3 regions of the Micromonospora sp. B9E7 genome follow, and region 2 is predicted to be linked to each of the others. Evidence: riboswitches for the same ligand, from Rfam matches in the RefSeq annotation. Region 2 holds a riboswitch; each other region holds the start of a gene.

Region 1 (6,313 bases), on a different contig from region 2:
CTGCGAACGGTCACGTCCCCGCTGGCTTCGGCCGGCGGGGGCGTTTCAGCGCTCGAACGCGGACCACAGGTCGACGTTCAGCAGAGGCCCGCACCGATGCGCGACAGGTCGACCCCCGCGCCGAACCGCTCCTCCACCACATCCAGCAGCGTGCCGCAAACCCGGCGAAGGCCCAGGTTGCCAGCGGATCTCCACGGCATTAGGTTGAGGTTTCATCGATGAGCGTCTACATCGCAAGGTACGGGGGCCCGCATGTCCACGTCTGTCACTCGCCGCACCGTCCTGGCCGGAGGCGCCGGTGCCGCCATCGGCCTGGCGCTGCCCGGCCCCGCCGCCCACGCCGGCGGCCACCACCACCCCACCAGCGTGAGCTTCACCCTCGACGCGAAGACGCTCGACGGTGGTGAGCAGGTCACCTCGGTCACCCTCGACACCGGCCGGCTCGGGCCGATCGACCCCGCCGAGCTGACCCCCGGCACGTTCAGCGTGCATGCCAAGGCCACCAGCCCGATCCCGATCGCACCCGGCGATCTGATCTTCAGCGAGTACGACCTGGACCGCACGGTGACCGCGGCAAGGCTCGACCGACACGGAAACATCGTGCTGGAGCTGAGCCACGCCGAAGGTCAACCCGGCGGTGGCACCCTCGGCTACATCGTGAGCAGGGGCCGCAACGTCCGGCTGGACCTCGACTACACCATCAGGCAGAACACCCCGCTCGTCCGGCGCCACGGCTCGCCGGTCACCATCACGCGCTTCGTGCAGGGGCGGCTGTCGAACCCCGAGGTGGACGCCTTCAGCCATCACGTCTCGGGCTCGGGCCTGAAGTACCGGTTGTACTCACCGGAGCGGTCGCCCCGCCACGGTCGGCTGCCGCTGATCCTGTGGCTGCACGGCGGCGGCGAGGGTGCCTCACTGCCCGACGACTACTACGACAACGAGACCACGCTGCGCGCCAACCGCGGCGCGCTCGGCTTCGCCACCCCGGAGGCTCAACGGATCTTCTCCGGCGCGTACGTCGTCGCTCCGCAGAGCACCTCGTACTGGATGGAGGACGGTCCCCGGTTCGCCCCGCTGATCCGCGAGATCGTCCAGGACCTCGTACGCCGCAAGCGTGTCGATCCCGACCGGATCTACGTGGCCGGTTGCAGCAACGGCGGCTACATGTCCCTGGAGATGACGGTTGCCTATCCCGACCTGTTCGCCGCGTCGGTGCCGATCTGCGGCGTCGTCGAGCCGCTCGGCGGGGACGGCCCGCCGCTGATCACCGACGCGGAACTGGCGGCGATCCGCACCCCGACCTGGCTGGTCACCTCGCGCGACGACGACACGGTGCCACCCGAGACCAACACGATCCACGCCCACGACCTCATCCCGGGATCACTGATCACCCTGTACGACCACGTCGTCCGGGACGGCTACCAGTTCCCCGGTCACTGGTCCTGGATCTACGTGGCCCGCAACGACCCGAGCCGCAACGGCACCCACATCTGGCAGTGGATGGCCCGCCGCCGTCGGTGATCCGCCGTCCGGGTCGAAGGATCGGGCCGCACCATCGGCACCGGCCGAAGAATCGCTGGTATCGAACCAGCGACCTCTCGGCTATCGTGCGCGGTGGCACAAACCTTGCGAGGTGCCCCGCGCGAGTGGGGAGAATCGGGAAGCCGGTGTGAATCCGGCACGGGCCCGCCGCGGTGACCGGGGAGCTGCCACCCACGCGTACCAGACGCAGCCACTGGCCCTGATCGGCTGGGAAGGCGGGTGACCAGCGTAGATCCGGGAGTCCGAAGACCGGCCTCGCATCATCGGCCCTGCCAGGGGCACGAGCGCAGCGGGAGCCTGCCGTGAACACCGGACTCTACGAGACCATCCACCGCCGCCGGGACGTACGCGCCCAGTTCACCGGGGCGCCGATCCCCGACGAGACGTTGCACCGGATCCTCACGGCGGCACACGCCGCGCCGAGCGTCGGTCTCACCCAGCCCTGGGACTTCATCCTGGTCCGCGACCCCGATCTGCGACGGCAGTTCCACCGACACGTGGAGCGGGAACGGGACACCTTCGCGGCCACACTCGACCGTGACGCGGCGGAACGCTTCGCCCAAATCAAGATCGATGGCGTACGCGAGTCCACCTTGTCGGTCGTGGTCACCTACGACCCGGAGCGGGGTGGACCGGCCGTGCTCGGTCGTCACGCGATCGCCGACGCCGGCCTCTACTCGGTCTGTCTGGCGATCCAGAACCTGTGGCTGGCCGCGACCACCGAGCAGCTCGGAGTCGGTTGGGTCTCGTTCTACCGGGAGCCGTTCCTGCGCGACCTGCTCGGCATCCCGGCCACCGTCCGCCCAGTGGCGTGGCTCTGCCTCGGCCCGGTCACCCATCTGGAGCAGACGCCGGACCTGGAGCGGCACGGCTGGCGCCAGCGACGCCCGGTGTCGTCGGTGATCCACCACGATCGTTGGACGACCGCGTGACCGAGTGACCGAGTGACCGGGTGACTGGCGGGGCAGGGCCGCGCCAGTCCACCCACGTGTCACCGTGCCGCCCGAGACCAACACGATCAGCTCACCAGGTCACCGGCGCGGTACACGGCGAGCGGGCGGCGCAGCACCCTGATGTCGCTCGTCGGATCGCCGTCGACGATCAGCAGGTCGGCCTCGTACCCGAGGCGGACGCGGCCCTTGCGTCGTCCCAGGCCACACACCTCGGCGCCGATCGAGGTGGCCGCAGTGAGGGCGGCGGTGGCGGGAATGCCGTAGGCCACGTACTCGACGAGTGTCTCCGGCAGGATCCCGTGCGGCTTCGCAGGGCCGAGGCCCGCGTCCGAACCGGCCACCAGACGTACCCCTGCACGGTGCAGGGTGGCAGCGCCCTCACCCAGCGCGGCCTCGCTGAGCCCGGCCCGCGCCGCCATCGCCACCACCTCTGGTGGCGTGACCACCGCCGGATCGGTGCCGAGCGTGGCGCAGACCGCCATTCCGGACGCGGCCAGGCGGTCCGCGAGTTCGTCGGGGACGCGGGCCCCGGTCGCGGTCACGCACGTGCAGTGCTCGATGCCGTCCACACCGACGCGCAGCGCCTGCTCGACCGCGCTCAGCGCGTGCGCGTGCGCGGTCACCGGCAGGCCCAGGTCGCGCGCCTCGTTCAGGGCGGCGGTCAGCTCATCGTCGGTGAACTGCGGCGCGGTGGTGTCCGTGCCGGGGGTGAACACCCCGCCGCTGGCCATGATCTTCACCAGGTCGGCCCCGGCCGCCACCCGCAGCCGTACGGCCTCCCGCACGCCGTCGACACCGCTCGCCTCGCCCCCCAACGACCAGCAGTGCCCACCGATGCTGGTGACCGGCGCACCCGACCCCAGCACCGTCGGCAGGTAGTCACGCACCCCCCGAACCCGCCATCGGAGCACCGCGCCGCGTCGGTCGCCCAGGTCCCGTACCGTCGTGACCCCGGCCGCCAGATGCGCGCGCAGTGACGCCTCGACGACCGCGTCGAGGTCCGTCTCGGCGCGCTCGGCGAGCCGGCCGAGCGCGTCGGGCCCGGCATCGGCGCACAGGTGCACGTGCGCGTCGACCAGACCGGGCAGCAGCGTGCCGCCCGGCTCCTCGCGCACCGGCCAACCCTCCGGCGCCTCGGCCCGACCCCGGCGCACATCAGCGATGCGCCCTTCGTCGAGCAGGACCAGCACCCCGCCATCCACGAGCCGCTCGCCGTCGAACATCCGTTCCGCCCGGACAGCATGCTTGGTCATCGTCACCCCAGCCCTGGCCTGCGCGGCCACAGTCAGCACCGACGCCGCGGCGTCCTCGGTCTCCGGCGACCATCGGTCATGACCTGACCATCGCAGGGCCACCGGGTGTACGGCCTCCCTCGCCAGGGTGATCCCCCCTCCCTCTGGCGGGTCAGCCGGCGGGATGCCCTGCGCGAACGGGGAATCAGCGCTCAAGCGATGTTTCCCCTTCAGCTACCGTCGGTAGATGCCCGGTGCCCGAACCGCCGTGACCGCCCTGGTCGCCGTCACGGTCGTTGACGTCTTCCACACCATCGTCGCCCTCGCAGCGTACGAGCACCGGATCGGCGTAGTGACCCACGACGGGTCCGGCACGGTGGACATGCTCGACACCATCGTGCCGCTTCGTGACCTGTCCGCGGCGACGTTCTGTCTGCTGCTTCTCACGCTGCTTACCGCCTGGGCCAGCGTCGCCAACTGGGCCATCCGGGCCCGGAGCACCCGACCACCTGTCGCACCCACAGCGCCAGCGGCGCGGTGGCGGATGAGCGCGATCGTCGCCGTACCCCTCAACCTGATCGCAGCCGTGCAGTACCTGTCCGCCAGCGCGAACGGGGGCGAGTACATGCGCACCGTCCTGGCCGTAACCACCGTGCTGCTGGTGGCCGCGTCCGTGGCACTCGTGACCACCACGACCGCCGGTATCCAGGTCATCCGGCACACCGCAACGCACCAGCACACCGCCGGTGCCCGAGCCACAGCGGCTTAGTCGTCCACGTGACGCACCGTCGGCTGCAGTTCCATCGGTGTTGACCTGTCAAGACCGTCCATGAAGGTCGTGCTGCCGCCGCAGTTTGAACCTAACGGCAGCGCCGATCCCGGACGCCGGGACGTGTTACTCCCACAGATCGGCACCCTCTTTGCCGGCCGGGTCCGTCGCCAGCAGAGACTCATGAAGCCCTCCGATCTCGCGGCCCGTCGGGTTGCACTCCGCGTCCGTCTCGACCAGGTGCCAGCCGGGGTCGCTCTCTCGCGCCTCCGGGTCCCCGCCCTCGTCGAGGATGTGCACTGCGGCGGCGACCGCCTCGTACGCTCCGGCTCGCGCGACCAGCAGCACATCGTGGGGATCCGCGCCTGCCTCAATCAACCGCTGCGCGGCGGCCACGTCGCACAGAGCACTGGTATCCATCCACGGAGATATCGCCTGCCGCCACAGGGCGCGCAGAACCATGAACCGAGCCAGCTGCGGAATGTTCTCGCTGAGCTCCGACCTGGCCCACTCCTCCGGGTCTTGGGCTCCAAGCTCCTTGAACCTCTCCGCGAGCGACACAGCAGCATCGCGGACATCCGGCGGCAGGGTCCCCAACCAATCGCCCCACGTAGGCCACAAAATCACCACGTGATCATGCCGCTTCGGGCCAGAGCCGGATGAGGTACTGCGGCGGGTGCCGGGAATGGGGAATGCCTGAAAGGCCGCCAACCGAGCTTCGAAGTTGTCGGCATCGACGTCCCGGACCAGGAAGAGTCCGTTGTCGCTGGGGATGACAGCATCAGCGACGACCGCATGGCTTAGCTCCTTTGGAACCGCGCTGAGGGTCCCCACCTCTATACGAGCTGGGGATCCTCAGCGCACATCCTTGCCGGCGTGACACCGGTTTCTACTAATAGTCGCGAGGCCCGAACCTGGTCGGGTCCGGCCAGTCGACGCCCCCGGAGGTCCGGGACTCGTGGAGCACGAATGCTCCTGCCGAATCCCTGCTGATCAGGCCATCCCCGGGGTGTTGGCCGAAACTGAGGGCGGTGAGTTCGGTCCGGTTGGCCCAGTCTGTTCCAGTGCCGGTGTCGACGCTTGGGTCGAAGGTGGTGCCAGCGGCGTTGCCCGCGTAGAGGACCAGCTTGCCCGACGAGGACTGCACCGTGAGCAGATCGTCGTAGCTGTCACCGGTGAACTCACCCAAGGTGAGCTGCTTGCAGCACCCCCACGCCGCACCGACCTGCACACCAGCGTTGAACGAACCACCAGCGGCATTGCCCGCGTACATCAGAAGCTGCTGAGTGGAGCTCTTGACGGTGAGCAGATCGTCGTAGGCATCCCGATTCACCTTACCTACGGCCAGGTCACGAAGATCACTCGTCCAGCCGGCACCAATCTGAACCCGCGCACCGAACGCCCCGCCGGCGGCAGTGCCGGGATACAGCCACAACACCCCGCCACTGTCGATCAACGCGAGATCGTCATAGGCATCCCGGTTCAGACGACCGACGACGAACTCCCGATAGCTGCCCCAGCCGGTACCGACCTGGATGGGCGGGCCGAACGTGTCGCTGGAGGTTCCAGGGTGCAGCCACGGGACTCCGGCCGCGTCGACGCCAATGATGTCGGTGTAGGTGTCCCGGGTGAATTCGCCAGTGACCAGTTGGTTCAGTTCGTAGGGCTGGGGTGCCCACACCTTTCCGGCCGGCTGGACTCGGTTTGCCCAGGTGCTGTGATCGGTCCGGGGGTGGATCCAGGTCTGGCCCGTTGCGCTGTCGACTGCGAGTAGGTCTTCGGGGCCCGTACCGTCGAGCTGCCCTGCGGCAAGGTAG
Region 2 (6,313 bases):
TTCGGCACGCCCGGCAGCCTAGGCGCCCGTCGGCTCAGGGCGCGTAGACCAGGTCCATCGTGTCGGTGTGCCCGGACCAGGCCAGGTCGAGTCGCCAGCAACCGGCCTGTGGCAGGTCGATGATCGACGGCCCGGGGCCGCCGGCGACCTCCCGGATCACCCGGGTGTCGGTGCCGGCGAGCGTCGCGGTGATCACCAGGGTTGCCGCTGCGGTCGGGTCGGGCGAGGTCGTGGCGGCGCGGGCCACCCAGAGGATCTTGTTGTTCGACCCGTCCTTGCGAACCTGGCGCAGGGGATGGGCGAACAGCACCGCCACGATGTCACCCTTCGCCCCGAAGACGTGTGGGACCCGCGCGTCGCCGCTGAAACCGGCGTCCGCCCAGTCGGGCAGGGACCCCGTCTCGACCCGCGTCGCGCAGGCGGCCGGGGTGCTCGCCGTGGTGGCCGCACCCACCGTCGGCGCCGCGCCGCTGGTCGTGGTCGTGCACCCCGCCAACAGGACCACCGACGTTGCCAGCATCGACCTGCCCCGTGAACTCATCTCGCCCCTCCATCGCGCGTCGACTCGTCGCACCTTCAGGACACCGGCCTGCCCTGTCAGGTTCCCTAACGCAGCGACCTGGCGATGTCGATCGCCTCGGCCCTACTGAGGGAGCCTTCGAGCCGGTAGCTCACGTCGTCGTCCTGCCAGATCAGGGTCGAGCCGGTCAGCCGGGCGGTCTCCCTGCGGATCCCGCCAGCCCGGTCCACGTAGGAGAGCACGTGTGGGCCGTCGACCCAGACGGCGAAGTCGCCGTTGACCTGGACCCAGGTCGCTCCCGGTGGGGTGACCTCCTTGTGGAAGGCCAGGTCGAGGCGACCGTCGAACGCGTCGACCCGCAACGCACCCCCGTCGTAGAGCAGCGTCGCCACCCGGTACCGGCCCGTGGCGTCCGGGTCGGCGACCAGCACCTGCTCGGGCGGGCCCAGCCTCGCCGGCAGGCGGATCGGAAACCGCACCGCCCGTTGGGCCTCGTCCAGGGCGACGGCCCGCTGCCCGGGCAGCGGCGACGCGGTGCCGCCGGGCGTCGTCGGGGCGGGCGAGGTGGCGATGCTGACCCCGGCGAAGCGCAGCAACCCGGCAACGGCGTCCGCGACGGCGGCCCGGGTCGGCGGCAACAGCGCGACCAGGAGGGCGACCAGCGCCGCTACGGCGAGCGGGCGCCACCGGCGCACGGGCCTGCCGAGTCGTACGCGGACACGGGCGGTCACGTCGGGTGGCTCGGGTGTTTCCAGCCAGGTGGACAGCTCGCGCAGTTCCCGTTCGAGGTCACCCATGCCGGACCTCCTCACGGTCGAGCAGGCCGCGAAGCTTCGCCAGCGCCCGGGACGTGCGCGACTTCACCGTGCCCCGGGGCCAACCCAGTGCCGCCACCGTCTCCTCCTCGGTGAGATCGAGGAAGTACCGACAGACGATCACCTCGCGGTCCCGTACCGGCAGTTGCCGCAGGGCCCGCACCAGCGCTTCCCGGCGCTCCCCGGCGAGGACCGCGCCGATTGCCTCGTCCTCGGCGACGTCGGACGTCGGGTCCGCCGCTGCCGCCCGTAGGACGAGCCCGTCCCGCCGGCCCCGGGACCGGTGCAGGTTGCGGGTCTCGTTGGCGACGATCGCGAGCAGCCACGATCGGAAGGACGACTCGCCCCGGTAACGGGACAGCTTCCGGTACGCCTTCACGAACGCCTCCTGCGTGACGTCCTCGGAGTCCGATCCCGCGCCGAGCAGCACCGCCGTCCGGTACGCGGACGCGGTGTGCCGGGCGACCAGGAGGTCGTACGCCTCCAGGTCACCGGCCCGAGCGCGGGTGACGAGAGCGTCGTCGTCCAGGGGGTGGCCTCCGTTCGGATCACACTCATGACACCGCCCACCCGTCGCGGGTTCCACCCGGCGTGGGTCAGGTTGCTCCCACCCGGCGTGCAGCGTATTGCCAGGATCCGGTGCTGCACTGGGAGAGGTGTCGAGGAGAGGGGCTGGGCATGAGCTGGTTCAATCGCCGGTCACGGGGTGCCGAGGCGACCCCGACGAAACTGGACCGGGAGGCGACTCGGGACGACCTCGCGGCGCTGGAGGAGTTCGTGGCCACCCGGCGGGGCGTGGAGTTCTACCTGGAGCCGGAGACCACCGCGACGGACACCACGGTGATGGCGATCGCGCACGACGGCGAATGGATCCGTCGCCGTACCGGAACACCCCGCGCGGCGGGGGCCATCGCCCGCAAGCACTCGGTGCCGCTGTACGAGGCGGCGCGCACCGGCTACCCGGAGCGGATGCGGACCTGGAGCCGGGCCCACCCGGAACGCCACGCCCGCTGAGACTCGCCTGCTCAGGCGTCCTCGACGGCCGAGCGGGCCTGCTCGAGCGTCATCGGCTCGGCGTGGCTGGAGACGTACCAGTGGTAGTCGTCGTCGAGAAGTCGACGGACCAGGCCCAGGTCGAGGCCGTCCTCCGGCCGACGCAGGTGCGCCGGCGGCGGGTAGAAGCAGTCGCCCAGCAGCATGACCCCCGAGTCGGGCACCAGCACCACGGTCGAGTCCGGTGCGTGCCCGCCGCCGACGTGGCGTAGCCGAACCCCGACCGGCAGCTCGGCCACGTCGGCGAAGGTCCGGGTCGGCGGCAGGATGGCGAAGCCTTCCCAGGACGCCATCGCGCGAGCGCGGGCCTGAAAGCTCGGGCGGAGGCGGGGGTTGGCGCGTACCTGCTCGTCCAGATAGCGGTGGCTCCACGGTCGGGTGGCCTCGGCGCGCAGCAGCGGCACGGCCGTCTCGTGTCCGACGATCTCGATTCCGGGCCAGGCGCAGGCTCCCCAGACGTGGTCCCAGTGGTGGTGGGTGTAGACGAGCCAGCGCGGCTGCGGCAGCCCGGCCGCGGCGAGCGCGGCCTGGATCTCGCGGGCGTGCGTGAGGCTCTGCCCGGCGTCGATCATCACACTGCCGCGCTCGTCGGCCACGACGGCGACGCTGGCCTGGACCGCCTCCGGGTCGGGATCGCCCGGGCAGAGCCAGACCCGGCCCGCCAGGTGGTGGAACTGCGGGGCGGCCAAGGTGATCGACCTCCGAGATTGATCACGGACACTGGTGTGGCGTTCGCCGATCCTAGGTGACGGTGCCGCCCGGCGCCGCCCTGCCGGGTGATCGGCGCAGGTCAGAGTTCGTTCGACCGTCCTTTGCTCTGCCTACCTATAGGCACCGGACACGCAGCGTCACCGGTGCACATAGGTAAGCAGAGCAAAGGACGGCGGGCATTGATCTGGGGCATTGCGCCGTGCGGGGGTCGCGCTCGCACCGATCGCCGAAGCTCGATGAGTGCCGTCCGCCTGGCGGGGCCGGACCGGCGTTGACCGGCAGCGGAGGGGTGTGGCAGCATTCGCGGCCTGACGGCAGTGAAGGAAGTCGGTGCGATTCCGACGCGGTCCCGCCACTGTCACCGGGGAGCGATCCCCCCTCGTGAGTCACGGCCGTGTGTCTGCGGTTGGAAGGCCGGGGGAGAGCATCGATCCGGAAGCCAGGATACTTCGGCCGTCGGGACGTACCCCAGGGCGTGGACACCCGAGGAGGACCCGATGACGCACGGCGTCTCATTCATCGACGAACATCGTCATGACTCGCGCGGTGGGCGCTTCACCGCGCCCGCGACCGGCTACGCCCCGCTGAGCTGAGCGCCGCCCGCCGCCGACCGGCCCCGCCGCTCGCGCCCGCGAGCCGTCCGCGCCGCCGTCGTACCGGCTGACGCCGCACCCACCCGCATCGTCGCGGTCACCCTCGTGGTGGCCGGGGCGTCACTCCCCGGAGCCTGCCGTGCGCATCCTGCTGCTCTCCACCGCCGACACCGACCTGTTGGCCGCCCGCGCCAGCGGTGCCGACTACCGGCTGGCCAACCCCGCCCGGGTCACCGCCGACGAGGTACCCGCCCTGCTCGACGGCGTGAACCTCGTCGTCGTACGCCTGCTCGGCGGTCGACAGGCCTGGCCGGACGGCCTCGCCGCGGTGCTCACCTCCGGCGTGCCGACGGTCGTGCTCGGCGGCGAGGCCCTGCCCGACGCGGAACTGATGGCCATCTCCACAGTGCCGTCCGGGGTCGTCACCCAGGCGCTGGCGTACCTGGTCGAGGGCGGGCCGGACAACCTGGGGCAGCTGGCCCGGTTCCTCTCCGACACGGTGCTGCTCACCGGCGAGGGGTTCGCCCCACCCGCACCCACCCCGGCGTACGGCGTGCACCGTGAGTACCCGACCAATCCGGAGCGGCCCACCGTGGGGATCGTCTTCTACCGTGCGCACGCGCTGGCCGGGAACACCGAATTCGTCGACGTGCTCGCGGACGCGGTCCGCGAGGCCGGCGGCAACCCGCTGCCGATCTTCTGCGGCTCGCTGCGCGGGCTCACCACGGGCGCCGGCCCGCTCGGGCTCTTCGCCCGCTGCGACGCGTTGCTGGTCACTGTCCTCGCGGCCGGCGGCGCGGTCGCCGCGGATGCCTCCGGAGGCGGCGACGAGGACGCCTGGGACGTCGGCGCCCTGGCCGCCCTGGACGTGCCGGTCATCCAGGCGCTCTGCCTCACCAGCACCCGTGCGCAGTGGGCCGACAGCGACGCCGGGCTGTCCCCGTTGGACGCCGCGATGCAGGTGGCCATCCCCGAGTTCGACGGCCGGATCGTCACCGTGCCGTTCTCGTTCAAGCAGATCGACTCGGACGGCCTCTCGGTCTACGCCGCCGATCCCGAGCGGGCCGCCCGGGTCGCCGGGATCGCGGTGCGCCACGCCCGGCTGCGGTACCTGCCCAACCCCGACAAGCGGATCGCCGTGGTGCTCAGCTCGTACCCCACCAAGCACTCCCGGGTCGGCAACGCCGTCGGGCTGGACACCCCGGTCTCGGCGGTCCGCCTGCTCGCCGCGCTGGCCGAGGACGGCTACGACCTGGGCGACGCGCCGCCGCCCACCGACGGGGACGCGTTGATCCATGCGCTGATCGCCGCCGGAGGCCACGACGTGGAGTGGCTCACCCCGGAGCAGTTGGCCGCCGCCGAGGCCCGGATACCGGGGCACACGTACCGGCGGTGGTTCGACCAGGTCCCGGCCGAGCTGCGCGAGCGGATGCGGGAACACTGGGGTGAGCCACCCGGCGAGCTGTACACCGAGGGTGGCGACATCGTTCTCGCCGGGCTGCGCTTCGGCAACGTGGTGCTGCTGATCCAACCGCCACGCGGCTTCGGGGAGAACCCGATCGCCATCTACCACGACCCGGACCTGCCGCCGAGTCACCACTACCTGGCCGCGTACCGCTGGTTGGCCGCGTCGGCCGCCGACGGCGGCTTCGGCGCGGACGCCGTGGTGCACCTGGGCAAGCACGGCACCCTGGAGTGGCTGCCCGGAAAGGGCCTCGGTCTCGCCGCCGACTGCGCGCCCGACGCGGTCCTCGGTGACCTGCCGCTGGTCTATCCGTTCATCGTCAACGACCCCGGCGAGGGCACCCAGGCCAAGCGGCGGGCACACGCCGTGGTCATCGACCACCTGGTGCCGCCGATGGCCCGCGCCGAGACCTACGGCGACCTGGCCAAACTGGAGCAACTGCTGGACGAGTACGCCACGGTGCAGGCCCTCGACCCGGCCAAGGTGCCCACCGTGCGGGCGCAGATCTGGGACCTGGTGCGCGCCGCCGAACTGCACCACGACCTGCACGCCGAGGCGATGCCCGACGCGGACGACTTCGACGACTTCGTGCTGCACCTCGACGGGTACCTCTGCGAGGTCAAGGACGTGCAGATCCGCGACGGCCTGCACATCCTCGCCGACGCGCCCAGCGGGGAGCCCCGGGTCAACCTGGTCCTCGCGGTGCTGCGCGCACCCCAGATCTGGGGTGGCGCCCGCGCCCTGCCCGGCCTGCGGCAGGCCCTCGCCGTCGCGTACTCCCTCGACGAGCAGGCGCTGCTCGCGTCACCCGGAAAGCGGCTGGCGCTGCCCAGCGCGTTGACCGAGGTGGTGGACGGCCCGGCCGGCACCGCTGCCGACGCCGTCGACCTGATCGAGGCCCTCGCCCGGCGGCTGGTCATCGGCATGGAGACGCTCGGCTGGGACGCCGACACCGTCGACGCGGTGGTCGCGGAGGTCACCGGCCAGCCGATCCCGGACGTCGCGGCGGTGCTGCACTTCGCCGCCACCGAACTGGTACCCCGGCTGGACCGCACCACCGACGAGCTGGCCAACACCCTCCGGGCGCTCGACGGCCGGTTCGTGCCGCCCGGCCCGTCCGGTTCACCGACCCGGGGCCTGGTCAACGTGCTGCCCA
Region 3 (6,313 bases), on a different contig from region 2:
GGACTGTGGTCGCGGTCATGCCACGACTCGCCGTCGGCGCAGTCGGCGCGACACCAGCAGGGCCCCGACCGCGACCAGCAGCGCACCCCCGACGACGGCGGCGAGTTGGACGGCGGCACTGCGGCCACGGTTGGTGCTGCCGACGGCCGGCGCAGCACCGGCGAGCGTCCAGTCGTGAGAGTCCTCGCCGGAGCCGTACACCGCGCGTTGCCCGCCGGGGCCGGTCGCCATCGCCCGGTAGGCGGGGTTGAGGTCGGTGAGCATCCGCACCGCGACGGTGACCGTGCCGACCGGCCCCGGGCAGGTGTAGTCGATGGTCGCACCGGTCCTCGCCAGGGCCTTCAGCGGCGCGACAGCGCCGAGGCAGGGCCGCGCCCCGTCGGCCACGGTGATCTGCCTGAGCAGGTACGCGGGGAACTGCTCGGACGCCGCGATGACGGCGGGATCGGTCGTCCGGTAGTCGACCGCGCCGTCGAGCAGGACGCGGTCGGTCGGCAGCAGGCCGAGGGAGACTCCGAGCAGTGTCAGGTCGTCGGGGCCGCCGACCCGCCAGCGCACCCGCACGACGTCGGGCCGCTGCTCGTCGAGCGTGATGGACACGGTCTGCGGGTCACCGAACGGGTGCGCCGCCGCCGGGGACGGCAGCGCCAGGACGGCCGCCGCGACGGCGACGACCGTCAGCGGAGTCACCGTCACCGCGCTTCGTCGTCGACGTCGAAGCAGGGACAAGGAGAGCTCCAGGATTGTGCTGACACGATTCGCGACCACCCTGCTGACTGCCGGGAAACGCGCAGGTCCGGGCCGGTGTGTGGGACAAAACAGCGACATGAACAGTTCGTTGATCAATCCGTTGGCCGGTGCGGATGCGCGGGCGGTGCCACGGGCCGGACGTAGGACTCCCTGTTCATGACGCAGACAACTGGTATCCGTCCGACCTTCCGGCGCCTCGTGGCGTCGACCGCAGCAGCCCGGGATGCTCGTCCTCGTCGCCTGCTCGGCCCCGGCGACCCCGGACAGTTCAGCCGGCGGCGAGTTCGCCGAGCCCTCGACTGTCGGCGCGCCGACCGCCGAGCCGACGGCGGCGAGCGCGCTGCTCGACGCGGCTGGCTGGAAGCCGGGCGCGGGTTCCGCCATCCGCGACTACCAGCGGACCCAACGGGCCGGCGTCCTGGTCATCAGCCACGACCAGACCCTGCTGGACCGTTGGGCGGACCGGATCGTCGACCTGGACAGCAGGTCACCGGCGCGGACCTGACGACCCGGCCAACGCAGCGGACCGTTCCCCGCTCAGTCGGCGACGTCCACGATGACCTTGCCCTCGGCGGTGCCGTCGGCGACCAGCCGGTGGGCGTCCATGACCGTGTCGAGCGTGAACGTGCGTGGATCCAGTCGCGGGCGCAGGGCACCGGCATCGGCCAGCGTCGCGATCTCGCGCAGGATGTCGCCGTGGTGTTCGCGGCCCCGTCCGGTGAGCATCGGCAGCAAAGTGAACACGCCGGAGTAGGTCGCGCCACGGAACGACAGCGGGGCGAGCGAGTGCGACCCCCAGCCCAGCGCGCTGACGACGTGCCCGTGATAGGTGCGTACCGCCGCGAACGACGCGTCGAGCGTCGCGCCACCGACGTTGTCGACGACGATGTCGAACCCCTCGCCACCGGTGTGCCTCTCGACGTACTCCTCGACGCTGGTCGAGGTGTAGTCGATCGGCACGGCACCCAGGCTCTCGATCACCCGTACGCTCGCCGGGCCTCCCGTGGCGTACGCCTCGGCGCCCCTTGCCTGGGCGAGTTGCACACCCACGTGTCCGACACCGCCGGCACCGCCGTGCACCAGCACCTTCTGCCCGGCGCGGACCCCGGCGCGGTCGACCAGCCCTTCCCACGAGGTGACCGCCGCCAGGGGCAGTGCGGCGGCCTCTCGCATCGAGAGGCTGCTCGGCTTGCCGGCCAGCAACCGGGCGTCCACGGCGGCGTACTCGGCCAGCGACCCCTGCAGGTCGCCCACTCCCCCGCACAGCCCGTACACCTCGTCTCCCGGCGCGAACCCGGCCACCTCCGCGCCGACCGCGGCGACGACGCCGGCCAGGTCCAGTCCGAGCACCGCGGGCGGCTGGACGCGCGCGTGCGCGGCCTTTCCTGCCTGGATCTTCGTGTCGAGTGGATTGACCCCGCTGGCGATGACGCGCACCAGCACCTGCCCCGCCCCGGGAGCGGGTTGATCGACGTCCTCCACCATCAGTGGACTGTCGAACTCCCGCAGCACCGCAGCGCGCATGACGGTTCACACCCTCCGTGATCTAGACATCACCTGGACGCTATCCAATTGGGTTGCCGGCCGGGCGACATCCGGGTTGTCCTGCGTCCGCATCCGGCGCGCCCGGCCGGACGAGCGACGATCGCGGCGAGCCACCCGGGGAACGTCGCGACGGACAGCCCGAGCGGCTCTCAGCCGTCCTCGGCGCCGTCGAGCAGCGCCCGCCGCAGGGCCAACCGGTGTTCGCGGCGGATCTCCGCCTCCCGGTACCGACGCCGGTCCCCGTCGGTCTCCGGTAGCAGCGGCGGCACCGTACGAGGCTGGCCGTCGTCGTCGACGGCGACCATGACCAGGTGGGCGGTGGCCACGTCGGTGGGCGGCACCGCCCGGTCCCACCGGTCGGCGGTGACCTTGACCGCGACCTCCATCGAGCTGCGTCCGGCCCAGGTGATCCGGGCGTCGACGTGGACGACGTCGCCGACCCGTACCGCGCGCAGGAAGGCGGTCTCGTCGATCGCGGCGGTCACCGCCGGCCCGTCGGAGTGCCGGGCGGCGACCACACCGGCGACGGAGTCGATGAGGTTGAGGATCCGGCCGCCGTGCACCGTACCCATCAGGTTGGTGTGGTGCTGGTCCATGATCTGCGACAGGGTCAGGTGCGACGCCGACGGCGCGCGGCCGGCGATCGTGGCGGTGTCGTGCACAGCGGTAGTCCGTCCCTCGGGAAACCACACCACCGGAACGCGGACACGCTGACGAGGACGCGCCGACGTACGGCACGTCACCCGCTGAGCCCACCCGCGAGGCCGACGGCGGCGCACACGGTCGTGTGCGCAGCGCAGGCAGGTCTTCGGACTCGCGGGCCTGACCGGTCGTGCCGGTCTCCTACCGGCCGTCGCTTCCCAGGCCGACGGCCCAGTGCTGATGACGGCGTTCGTTCCCACTCACCGCTGCGGGGCAGTCCCGGACTTCCACCGGGTTCCCTCTTACGACGCCCTGCCGGTCACGACGGGGCGAACCAGCGCCGCCCGCAGCATAGCTGGCCAGGGAAGTCGCGGCACCGGGGGCACGGTGCGGAGACAGCGGCGCGGCATCGTCGGCTTTTGCCATGTGAGGAAAAAGATCGCCAGCTCTTGAAAAAAGCCTCACTCCGGTCAGGATATTCAGATGCGTCGTCTCCCTCAGACTCCGGGGCGGGTGCTCTCGGGCGTCCTCGCGCTCCTCCTCGCCTCGGCGGTCGCTCTCCTCGCGTCCGCCCAACCCGCCGCGGCTCACGGGACTCTCGCCATGTCCACGCCGGCGGGTGGCGCCACGGTGAGCGAGCCGTTGACGTCGGTGCAGCTCTTCTTCACCGAGAAGGCCGCGCCCAACGCGTTCTTCACGGTCACCGCTCCGGGCGGCGTCCGCGTCGACAACGGCTGGTCGTACGGGGAGCCGAAGCCGCTGGACCAGCCGGTACGGGAGTACTTCCTGGTCAACGGGCAGTTCGAGCCACGTGAGTACACCACCGGGTTCCCTGCGGCGGTGGCCGTCACCCACCTGCCGGCCAAGGGCCAGTACTCGGTGAGCTACCTGTCGGTCGCCTCGGACGGCGACACCGTGCGGGGCACGCTGACCTTCCGCTACAACGGGCGGGTGACGGCGGCACCCAAGGGGTGGAGCCCACCGACGACCCAGCCGGACCCGGCGTTGGTGGCCGCCAGCGAGCAGCACGGGTCGTCCGGGCAGGCGTCGGCGGTGCCGACCACCTCGGCGCAGCCGGTGACCCCGCCGTCCGGGGCCGCGGCGGCCCCGCCGACCGGGTCGACCGACGAGGGCGGCTCCGGAGCACCGGCCTGGGTCGGCTGGGCGGTGGCGGTCGCGGCGGCCGTGGCGGTGGCCGGATTCGTCGTCTGGCGTCGGCGGACGGGGTCCACCGGCCAACCCACCGGCCGGGGCCGCACCTCGCCGGCGACCTCCGGTCGACGCGGCGGCGGTGCCCGTACCACGAACAAGGCCGCCGCCGGCAAGACCAGCGGGGGCAGGGCCGTCGCGGGAAAGACGGCTGCGGGCAAGACCTCCGCGGGCAGTGCCGGCGTGGCGAGCGGCGTCGGTGCGCAGCCCACGGGCGGTAAGCGGCGACCCGTCACCGTGCCGGCGGCGCGCACGGGCACCGCGGTCGTCACGGCCCGCGCGGGCGTCGCGGCCGATCCGACGCCTACCGATCAGGAGGCGAAGGCCACCGCCACCGCTGACGACGAGTCGACTGTCGACCCCAGAGCACGGCCCGACACGGACCTCACCGCCGTGACACCCGGGTCGCGGCTGAGCAACGGCCACCTGGCGCTGCTCGTCGGCGGGCTGGTGATCGCGCTGCTTGCCGGGTTCGGGCTGGCCCGCATCGGCACCGGCGACCAGAGCCCGGCGACCACCGCCCGACAGCCGTCGGGCGGTCCGCCCGACTCGGGGCAGGCGGCGTCCGCGACCGACGGGCACCAACACCCGGCGGGCACCGGGCCGCACACGCATCGCGGTGACGGCGCGGCGGGCGAGACGCTGGCGACCGGCACGACGGTCAGCGCCGGTGGGTACACCCTGCAACCGCTGGAGCGGTCCCAACCCGCCGGGGTACGCGCCGACTACCGCTTCCGGATCGTCGGGACCGACCGGCAGCCGGCGACCCGCTTCGCGGTCGTACACGACAAGCCGTTGCACATGATCGTGGTCGGCCGCGACCTGACCGGCTACCAGCACGTGCACCCGACGATGGCCCCCGACGGCACCTGGAGCGTCCCCCTGACGCTGGCCCAACCCGGCGGCTACCGCGTCTACGCCGACTTCTCCGTCACCGCGGCCAACGGCGCGCAGTTGCCTCTCGTGCTGGGCGTCGACCACACCGTGCCCGGGGCACACACCCCCGCCGCGCTGCCGCCCGCGCAGGCACAGGCGACGGCCGGACCGTACGCGGTGTCGATGGGCGGCACCCCGACCGTGGGAGTGACGGCGCCGATGCAGTTCCAGGTCCAGCGCGCCGGCTCGACGGCGCCCGTGCAGTTGGAGCGCTACCTGGGCGCGTACGGGCACCTGGTCGTCGTCCGTGAGGGCGACCTCGGCTACGTGCACGTCCACCCCGAGCAGGAACTGGTCGACGGAGCTGTCCAGTTCTGGCTGACCGCGCCCAGCTCGGGCCGGTACCGGGCCTTCTTCGACTTCCAGGTGGAGGGGAAGGTGCACACCGCCGAGTACACGATCAACGTGCCCTGAGCCCGGAACTTTCTCCCTGCTGCGGCCGACCAACCAGCCAGCAGCAATCATCGGAGGAAGAACACATGCTCAGCACCAGCCCGCTCGGTCCGCGCCGCCGCTCGGCCGCCGTCCTCGCCGCCGCGATCCTCGCGGTGGGCGCCGCCGGATGCGGATCGTCCGACTCTCCGTCGACCGGGCAGGCGAGTCCGTCCGTGTCGACCTCGGCCAAACCGGACGCCGGGGTGCTCGGCATTCGTGACCCGTGGGTGAAGGCCGCCGACAGGGGGATGACGGCGGCCTTCGGGACCCTGGTCAACGACGGCGACAGCGATGTCACGGTGACCAGCGCCGCGACCTCGGTGTCGCCGATGGAGCTGCACGAGATGACCATGAAGGACGGCAAGATGGTCATGCAGGCCAAGCAGGGCGGCATCGTGATCAAGGCCGGGAGCACGCACGCGCTGGAGCCCGGCGGTGACCACCTGATGCTGATGAACCTGGCCAAGCCCGTGCAGGCCGGGGACGAGTTGACCTTCACTCTCAGCTTCGCCGACGGCAGGACCCAGCAGTTCACCGCAGTGGCCAAGCCGTTCACCGGCGCGCAGGAGAGCTACGCCCCCGGGCACGGCCAGCCCATGCCCGGCATGAGCGTCACGCCGGAGATGAGCATGAGCCCGGCATCGTGACCGGGACGCCCCCTGCCCGGCCGCTGAGCAGGCGTGGCCTGCTCGCCGGTGGGGCACTGGCCGCCGGCGGGGCCCTCGCCGGCGGGGCCACCATCGCCGTGACCCGTGGCGTCGACAGCGGGCAACCACAGGCCGCCGCCGACGCCACG

The links. A riboswitch is a leader RNA that binds a small molecule or an ion and turns the genes downstream of it on or off. The one in region 2 is predicted to bind cobalamin.
Region 1: linked by a shared signal. The riboswitch ahead of bluB (5,6-dimethylbenzimidazole synthase) and the one ahead of cobN (cobaltochelatase subunit CobN) in region 2 are both predicted to bind cobalamin.
Region 3: linked by a shared signal. The riboswitch ahead of ABGB10_RS02240 (acyl-CoA thioesterase) and the one ahead of cobN (cobaltochelatase subunit CobN) in region 2 are both predicted to bind cobalamin.

The regions. Positions count from the first base shown of each region.
Region 1 is NZ_JBDPLX010000016.1:136,045-142,357, forward strand. Features, by position in the region: gene ABGB10_RS23770 (PHB depolymerase family esterase) at 253-1,521, shown strand; cobalamin riboswitch at 1,615-1,815, shown strand; gene bluB (5,6-dimethylbenzimidazole synthase) at 1,845-2,474, shown strand; gene ABGB10_RS23780 (amidohydrolase family protein) at 2,561-3,748, opposite strand; gene ABGB10_RS23785 (hypothetical protein) at 3,975-4,496, shown strand; gene ABGB10_RS23790 (hypothetical protein) at 4,623-5,330, opposite strand; gene ABGB10_RS23795 (S1 family peptidase) at 5,389-6,313, opposite strand, start outside.
Region 2 is NZ_JBDPLX010000029.1:15,613-21,925, forward strand. Features, by position in the region: gene ABGB10_RS30575 (hypothetical protein) at 1-8, opposite strand, end outside; gene ABGB10_RS30580 (hypothetical protein) at 35-541, opposite strand; gene ABGB10_RS30585 (hypothetical protein) at 607-1,317, opposite strand; gene ABGB10_RS30590 (RNA polymerase sigma factor) at 1,310-1,864, opposite strand; gene ABGB10_RS30595 (hypothetical protein) at 2,014-2,349, shown strand; gene ABGB10_RS30600 (MBL fold metallo-hydrolase) at 2,361-3,077, opposite strand; cobalamin riboswitch at 3,420-3,549, shown strand; gene cobN (cobaltochelatase subunit CobN) at 3,832-6,313, shown strand, end outside.
Region 3 is NZ_JBDPLX010000001.1:514,190-520,502, forward strand. Features, by position in the region: gene ABGB10_RS02225 (hypothetical protein) at 16-696, opposite strand; gene ABGB10_RS02230 (hypothetical protein) at 974-1,255, shown strand; gene ABGB10_RS02235 (zinc-dependent alcohol dehydrogenase family protein) at 1,288-2,274, opposite strand; gene ABGB10_RS02240 (acyl-CoA thioesterase) at 2,445-2,957, opposite strand; cobalamin riboswitch at 3,077-3,291, opposite strand; gene ABGB10_RS02245 (copper resistance protein CopC) at 3,421-5,496, shown strand; gene ABGB10_RS02250 (copper chaperone PCu(A)C) at 5,562-6,164, shown strand; gene ABGB10_RS02255 (Dyp-type peroxidase) at 6,161-6,313, shown strand, end outside.